DNA from 2 places in the Aneurinibacillus baijiui genome. Region 2 is predicted to be linked to the other one. Evidence: riboswitches for the same ligand, from Rfam matches in the RefSeq annotation. Region 2 holds a riboswitch; the other holds the start of a gene.

Region 1 (4,436 bases), on a different contig from region 2:
TCAGCGCTCTGCAATACTTCGGCAACGATCAATTGATTATCATTGAACAAGCGTCCTACCTCATCCATACCATTCATCAGCGGCCCATTGATAATGTCAAGCGGCGCATATATACCAAGTGCCTCTTCAAGATCTGGAAGTAACCCTTCCTTCGTTCCTTCAACAACATAACGGGCAAGCCTTTCTTCTAGTGTGAGGTTCGATACTTCTTCGTTTTTCTCTATTTTTTTCTCCCGGTAAAAGGCGGTAAATGTCGCCAACGCCTCATCCGTTGTCTCAAACAACAGCGTTTCGGAAAGCCTTCGCTCTTCATCTGAAATCGAAGCGAAGCGCTGCAGCTTCTCCGTATTTACAATCGCATAATCGAGGCCGGCTTTGGTGCAGTGATATAAGTACACAGCATTCAGCACCTCCCGTCCTGCCGGGGGCAATCCGAACGATACGTTACTCACACCTAGAATGGTCTGGCACTCCGGCAGCTTTTCTTTGATCAGGCGAATGCCCTCTACCGTCTCTTTGGCTGAACCAATATACGCCTCATCCCCTGTTCCTACGGGAAATACCAGCGGATCAAAAATCAGGTCACGTGGAGAAAGACCGTACTTCCCTACCAGCAGATCATAAGAACGTGCCGCCACCTCAAGCTTTCTCTCTTTCGTTACCGCCATCCCCTTCTCATCAATCGTGCCAACAACTACGGCCCCGCCGAACTTCCGCAAAAGCGGTGCTACCTCAGCGAAGCGTTCTTCTCCGTCCTCTAGATTAATGGAATTAATGATCGCTTTACCTTGTGAATACTTCAATGCTAACGCGATGACATTCGGATCGGTAGAGTCAATCATCAGCGGTACTTTTACTTTGCGTACAACAAACTTCAGAAAGGATTCCATATCCTCCACTTCATCCCGATCCGGGTCTGCAAGACAAATATCAATCACATGGGCGCCCTTCTTTACCTGAGCACGCGCAACCTCTGAGGCCTCTTCATACTTGCCTTCCTTAATCAAATCACGGAATTTCTTTGAGCCGATAACGTTCGTACGCTCTCCGACCATCAATGGGCGGTTATCCTCCTCAAGATAGACCGGTTCGATGCCGGATACGGCATGAGTGTGCAGACCCTGTGCAACACGCGGTTTATACGCTTGAAGCGCTTCGGCAATGGCGCGGATATGGTCCGGCGTTGTACCGCAGCAGCCGCCCGCCACATTAATCCAGCCTTGTTCGGCGAATCCGGCCAGTTTGGCCGCCAGTGCCTGCGGCGATTCATGATAGTGTCCGTCTTCATCCGGCAGACCGGCATTCGGATAACAGCTAACTGCACAGCTCGCCATGCCGGACAGTGTACGAATATGATCGCGCATGAACTCGGGTCCTGTCGCACAGTTTAATCCGACTGAAACCGGTTGAAGATGCTCTAATGAAATATAGAATGCTTCGATATTCTGACCAGCAAGCGTCGTACCCATCGGCTCAATCGTACCGGAGATCATCACCGGTACCTTGCGTCCGGCCGCTTCGAATGCATGCTGAATTCCAATCCCACCAGCCTTCACATTAAGCGTATCCTGTGCCGTCTCTAAGAGAAGAACATCGACACCGCCCTCAATCAGCGCAAGTGCCTGTTCATAGTACGTCTCGATTAATTCTTCAAACGTTACGCCGCCTGTCACCGATAATGTCTTGGTCGTCGGGCCGATTGAGCCAGCCGCATAGCGAGGCCAGTCAAGTGTTGAATACGCATCGACCGCTTCACGCGCTAACTTGGCAGCGGCTAGATTAATCTCTCTTGAACGGTCCTGCACATCATATTCCGCAAGTACGATCGAGGTAGCGCCGAAGGTATTCGTTTCGATAATATCTGCACCTGCTTCCAGGTACGTGTCATGAATGCTGCGGATAAGATCCGGGCGTGTAAGATTAAGTATCTCATTACAGCCTTCATAATGCTCTCCGCCGAAATCTTCCGGGCCAAGGTTCGCCTGCTGCAGCATTGTACCCATCGCTCCATCAATTACCAGAATTTTCTGCTTTAACTGTGTCTCTATTGGCAGTTTCTTCAGTGCTGTTTCATTCATTCTTATCATCCCTTCCGACTCCAATTTTCTATATATAATAAAAAAAGACCCCCTGAAAGAAGGAAGGTCTCTGAGTTCAATAAAAATCAGCGCACTCCTTATCTCCCAGGAAAAAATCCTGCTGGAATTGGCACCGTGTACACGTACATACCGGTTGCCGGGCTTCATCGGGCCAGTCCCTCAGCCTACTCTTGATAAGAAACGATATAAGTTTTCATTTTTCTTATTATTGATCAATGAATGAAAAGAGTCAATAGATAATTATATTGTTCGTACAATTACAATATTTGTCCGCTGCTGTAAATTTACTTCATACGGAGAAGATACAGGTGTACCATCTTTCTCTTCAACAATGCGTACGATCGGCCTGTGAACAGCTTTTGGATCAACAGAAGAGACAACACCCACCTGTCCCGTATTCAAGACTACAGTAGATGAAACCGGATACACGGCAATGTGCTTGACGAACAACCGCACCAATTCAAGATTAAATAACGAATTCCCAGCGGCAAATAAGTATTCTGTCGCTTCATTCGGCGTATAATGCTGGCGATACGAACGGTGTGATGTGAGTGCATCATACACATCTGCCATGCCAACTATCTGCGCATATTCATGAATTTGATTATTCTGCAATTTTCGCGGATATCCTGATCCATCATATCGCTCATGATGCTGAAGCGCACAATGTGCGGATAATAATGAGATGTCATACTGATAGCGCAACAGGTTGAACCCTTCTTCCGTATGCTTCTCCACCCGCATCTTCTCTTCTGGATTCAGCGCGGTCTTTTTGTTCCATAATTCTTTGGGAAGCATCGTCATTCCAATATCAAACAGCAGAGCCCCTACTCCCAAATCAACCAATTGATCACGATTATATCCCTTAGCAAGCCCGATAATTCCTGCAAGCACCGCTACATTTACAGAGTGATGAAACAAATATCCATCAAGTGAATGTAGATTTACCAGATTCACCAGCACTTCTTTTCGTCCGCTCAAATCGCCTAGAATATTACCGAATACATCGCGGAATGTCTTTCCCATATCCGGTATAGAGGTTCTTCCCTTTACTTTCGGTTGATCCATTAGTCCTGTCATTGTCTTGTAGACGGTTTCGACCGCTTTGCGCCGTGTTGTATCGTCAATCACGTCCTCTGGTATGATATCGTCCGTATGCTTATCTTCAATATATACGGTATCAATTCCCATGTCTTTTAAGCGCTCAATGTATCGCTGACTAAGCTCAAGGCCTGTACCGAGCAGGACATGACCCGTCTCTGAGAGGATCGTTTTCGCTATCTTATCTCCTGGTTTTACGGAGCTAATATGTAATTTTTTCACGTAGCAAACCCTACTTTCCTGAACTTTTCTGTCTGAAACTTTCTACCCTATCAAATTGTAGCACAGGTATTTAGGTTTATTACCAAAAACTTATAACAAAAAAAACCATCCCTATGAATAAAGGATGGTCTTCTACCATGCTATATCTTAGTCAGGACGAGCCCAAGCAGGGCCGTACATATTCCATATACCTGATAGGGTCTTAGTTTTTCTTTAAACAGGTAGTATCCCATCAGGATAACGACCAAGCAATTCAGGCTCACTACCGGAAAGACGATGCTTGCAATACCGGTCTGCAGCGCATAAAAGTAGCAGCTGAAGCCGACTACGCTCAATACGCCTACCAGACTTCCGATCTTCGCTTCTTTTAGGCGAATTGGCTCCCGGCCTAATCCTATCGCCAAATACAAGCTGCCCCCTCCATACATGGCTAAAAGCATATCCATCGAACTAATATGTAGCTGCGAGGACTGCTTCATTAGTATTCCAAGTATGCCAAAAGAAAAGAATGCGAAGGCAACACGTCCAAGCCATGGCAAGTAATTTGTATTGCTTTTGGAACCGGGCGTATATTGAATGACCATTGCCGATCCCATCATGCATAGAATACCAATCCAGTGAAGAAAAGGAATTTGTTCATGAAAAATGACGCCCGCTGCAAGTACCGGGAAGATTGCATTGGCTGCAATCAAAGGTGACGTGAGGCTAGCTGGCCCTTTTTCAAACGCTCTTGCCATCTGAATATTGCCGTTCGCGTTCAAGACCCCGATCAGACTTCCAAGCAGAATGGAGGTAAGATTCGGGTGCAGCGTGTGCGAAAGTAAACCCGCACTTAAAATGATTAAAAATGCAATGAAATAAAAGAAAAATTGAATGTTAACCTTGGAAAAACCGCGAGAGGTGCTCCACTTTATAATCGTATTGTTGACGCCAAAACACACCGCAGTAATCAAGGCTGCAAAAAGCCACATACTCCTATACCTTCTTTGCCTTCAAAATTTTGTCTTACTCTGC
Region 2 (4,436 bases):
GACGTTCTGTAGAATGTCTGCCCGTTTATGCGCAGGAAGTTTGGCCATCGTGCTAGCTGCTTCTTGTGCATAATCGATGGCGGCCTTCATATCTTCCCGTGTTCCGATCGCAACTTCTGCAATGACTTCTCCAGAGTGCGGAGAGCGGAGCTGCTTGTAAGAAGCTGCTTCTTTTGTTGTGCCTGCAATATAGAGAGGTTTTTTTGGCAATGTATCGTTCATAATCAAAGCTCCTTTCCTGTTGGATGGATTAGTGCACGTGCAGAGCCGAGACGGCGGCTTCGACGGATTCTTCTAGGATGTTCAGCCCTTCTTCGAGCTGTTCATCTGTAATAACGAGCGGCATTAATACACGCATAACGTTGCTGTATAGACCGGCACTCAATGTAATGAGACCGCGCTTGTTGGCTTCATCTACAATCTTGCTCACGATTTCTTTGTTTGGTTCTTTTGTTTCTCTATCTTTTACAAATTCCATTGCGCACATAGCACCAAGACCACGTACATCACCAATGCAATCGTATTTCTCTGCGAGGCTGTTAAAGCGTTCCATGACTTTCTCACCGATCACGCTTGCTTTATCATTTAGATTTTGTTTCTCGATTACATCAAGTACGGCAAGAGCGGCTCGGCATCCCAGTGGACTTCCTGCATAGGTTCCGCCCAACTCGCCTGGATTGGCTGCATCCATAATTTCCTTGCGTCCGATGACGCCGCTGATCGGGAGACCAGCCCCCATGGATTTGGAGATGGTCATCAAATCCGGTACTACATCAAAATGCTCGACCGCAAACATTTTTCCGGTACGGCTGAAGCCAGTCTGAATCTCATCTGCTACAAATACAATGCCGTGCTGTTTACAAATCTCAGCTACACCCTGTACGAATTTTTTAGAAGGAACAACAAAGCCGCCTTCGCCTTGTACAGGCTCCATCACTACCGCAGCGATTGTTTCCGGTGCCGCGTCGCCAAGCAGGAATGTCTTGAACTCTTGTAGGATGAACTCGTCGTATTGTTCAGCACTCATGCCTTCAGGACGACGGTATTCGTAATGGTATGGCGCTTTATATACTTCTGGAGCAAACGGACCGAATTCGTATTTATACGGCTTGACTTTGCTTGTCATGGACATGGTAAGAAGCGTTCGGCCGTGGAAGCCGCGGGAGAATACGACAACACCTTGACGCTTTGTATATTTGCGCGCGATTTTCACTGCATTTTCTACTGCTTCTGCACCGCTGTTTAAGAACATAACTTGCTTTTCATGGTTGCCAGGGGCAAGCTTGGCGAGACGTTCTGCCAGTTCAATATATGGTTCATACATCATGACATTAAATCCGGTATGGATATATTTATCGATTTGATCATGGAGTGCTTCAACAACTTCTGGTGTGCAGTGGCCAACGTTGATTGTGCCGATCGCACCCGCAAAATCAATAAAATTGTTTCCATCCACATCAGTTAGAATGGCACCTTGTGCTTTTTCTACGAATGTCGGGATTCCGTTGCTAATTCCTTTTGGCACATATTGCTTACGGCGTTCAAGAATTTCCTTAGCTTTTGGACCCGGTAATTCTGTTTTTACATTTGCAAATTTATAACTCATTGAGGCTACCTCCTTAATAATGTAACAAAGATGTACTGTGCAAAATGAAAAGTTTTACGTTGTCTATTTAGTAAAGCAACAAGCATGCCAATTCTAGAAGGCTGTAAAAATAAGCTTTTAACAAGGTAGACTTAGTTGCATACTTTAATTTTAAACCAAAAAAGACTTACTTTTAAGTCTTTTTTGGTTCGATACTGCTTTTGTATTGATGTAAATGTTTTGCAGAAAAATTCTTGCTATTTGAAATAGAGCACGATATAATCAAAACCAATAAATCAAGTAATTCTGATTAAATTAATATGAATTCATTTCTTATCTAGAGAGACGGAGGGACTGGCCCAATGATGTCTCGGCAACCTAATACGGTTAGGTGCCAATTCCAGAGAGCAGCGGCTCGAAGATGAGAAGATGGGTTATAAGCATGATATGCGCCCTTCTTCTTCAGAAAGAAGGGTTTTTTGTATATATTAAACCGATTAAACAGATGTATTTAATTAATTAATAAAGGAGGAATAAAGGTGTCATATGGAAAGGTATATCTTGTGGGAGCAGGACCAGGTGACCCAAAGTTGATAACTGTACGCGGAGTAGAACTACTGCAGCAGGCGGATGTTGTCGTCTATGACCGCTTAGCTAGTCCGAAATTATTGGACTATGCTAAAGATACGGCAGAGCGCATTTATTGCGGTAAGCAGGCTGATCATCACTCGCTGCCGCAGCCGGAGATCAACCGGGTTATTGTCGAGAAGGCACTGGAAGGAAAAGAGGTCGTACGGCTGAAAGGAGGCGATCCGTTTATATTTGGACGCGGTGGAGAAGAGGCGGAAGCTTGTATCGAAGCGGGGATTGTTTATGAAGTAGTGCCGGGTATTACCTCAGGGATTGCAGCTCCCGCATATGCAGGCATTCCGGTTACGCACCGTGACTATGCATCGTCTGTCGCCTTCATTACCGGTCACAAGGCTGAGGGTAAAGATCAGGCAGGAATTGAGTGGGGCAAGCTTGTTGGAGCTGTTCATACGCTGGTGTTCTATATGGGGGTTGGCAATCTAGGGGATATCGTCAAGAATCTTCGCAAACATGGTCAGACAAAGGATACGCCTGTTGCGCTGGTACGTTGGGGTACGTGCGAGGAACAGGAGACGCTTGTCGGTACACTTGAGACGATTGTGGATCAAGTACAGCAGGCTCGTTTTCGCTCTCCCGCCGTGATTGTTGTTGGAGATGTAGTACGCCTTCGAGAGAAGCTGGCCTGGTATGAACAGAAGCTCCCCAATGTAGTCATTGCATAAATTTCTTACGAATATGAAAGGAGAGAGGAACAATGAGCTATAACGCAATCTGGGCAAAGGATAAGGAGAATCTCAATAAAAACGAGGTAGCGAAGCTTGAGAAAGACGGCTTGGATGTTATTGAAGATATTTATGAATATGCCAAAACTGGTTTTGACTCTATAACACCGGATGATATGGATCGCTTTAAGTGGGCTGGAGTCTATCAGCAGCGGCCAAAGGATGGCCATTTCATGATGCGTGTGCGGATTCCATCCGGCAATCTGTCCGCTGAGCAAGCTCGTGTTCTAGCGGACATTGCGCACGATTACGGGAAGGATCTTGTTGATATTACAACTCGTCAAGCGGTACAGTTTCATTGGCTTACCGTCGAGCAATTACCGGATATTTTTGCGCGTCTTGCATCCGTCGGACTCTCTTCATTTGAGGCTTGTGGTGATTGTCCGCGTACAATTGTGGGCAACCCGCTTGCCGGACTGGACCCATACGAACTTATGGATACAACACCGCTGGTAGCGGAGCTATCCGATACATTTTTGCTGAATCGTGATTTCTCCAATTTGCCGCGCAAATATAAAATCTCGATTTCTGCCAATATCTATAACGCAGGACATGCAGAGATTAATGATATTGCCTTTACGCCGGCGACAAAAGTAATGGAGGATGAAGAAGTCATCGGTTTTCATGTATGGGTTGGCGGTGGTCTCTCGGCTCGTCCGTATCTTGCTCAGCAGCTGGATGTATTTGTACGCCCGGAAGAGGTTGTCAAAGTGGCGGTTGGTGTTACAACTATATTTCGTGATTACGGTTATCGTCAAAAGCGTAACCATGCCCGCCTTAAATTCCTTGTAGCTGATTGGGGAATAGAGAGGTTTCTTGCAAAGCTAAAAGAACTGGTTGGCGAATTGGAGACGCGCGGTGACGACAAAACGATAGGCTGGAATGCTGGGTATTTTACCGGTGTGCACAAACAGCGTCAAGAGGGGCTTAATTATGTAGGATTATCGGTTCCGGTGGGGCGCATGTCAGCGCAGGAGCTGCGAGAGTTGGCGCGACTTGCGGATGCATACGGCAACGGCTCGCTGCGGACATGCAATTCACAGAATATCGTTATTACCGGCGTGCCTGATGAGAAGGTAGAAGCGCTGCTGCAGGAAGAAGTGTTAGTGCGGTTAACGCCGTATCCACAGCACTTCACCGCATTCGCTGTCTCATGTACGGGTATTGAATTCTGTAATCTGGCATTGGTAGAGACGAAAGAGCGGATGCGCCAGCTCGCATCGTATCTTGATGATCATGTGGAGATGGAGGAGCCGATCCGCATGCATATGGTAGGCTGTCCGAATTCATGCGGTCAGCGGCAAATTGCCGATATCGGTTTTCAAGGTGCGCTAATCAAGACAGAAGAGGGAATGAAAGATGCTTTCGATATTTTCCTCGGTGGTACATTGGGTGCCAATGCGCAATTCAATCAAAAATTAAAAGGCCGTGTATTGGGTGATCAACTGCACCGGATTATCCTCCCACTGCTTGCTTAT

What was found. Region 2 has a riboswitch for S-adenosylmethionine ahead of cobA (uroporphyrinogen-III C-methyltransferase). Riboswitches for the same ligand answer to the same signal wherever they lie in the genome.
Region 1: another riboswitch for S-adenosylmethionine. It lies ahead of metH (methionine synthase); the one in region 2 lies ahead of cobA (uroporphyrinogen-III C-methyltransferase).

Annotation. Positions count from the first base shown of each region.
Region 1 is NZ_JBFTXJ020000015.1:35,778-40,213, forward strand. Features, by position in the region: gene metH (methionine synthase) at 1-2,078, opposite strand, end outside; SAM riboswitch class I at 2,174-2,279, opposite strand; gene AB3351_RS20270 (HD-GYP domain-containing protein) at 2,340-3,422, opposite strand; gene AB3351_RS20275 (EamA family transporter) at 3,563-4,393, opposite strand.
Region 2 is NZ_JBFTXJ020000007.1:42,162-46,597, reverse strand. Features, by position in the region: gene AB3351_RS14180 (aldehyde dehydrogenase family protein) at 1-222, opposite strand, end outside; gene gabT (4-aminobutyrate--2-oxoglutarate transaminase) at 251-1,606, opposite strand; SAM riboswitch class I at 1,916-2,013, shown strand; gene cobA (uroporphyrinogen-III C-methyltransferase) at 2,125-2,898, shown strand; gene AB3351_RS14165 (nitrite/sulfite reductase) at 2,931-4,436, shown strand, end outside.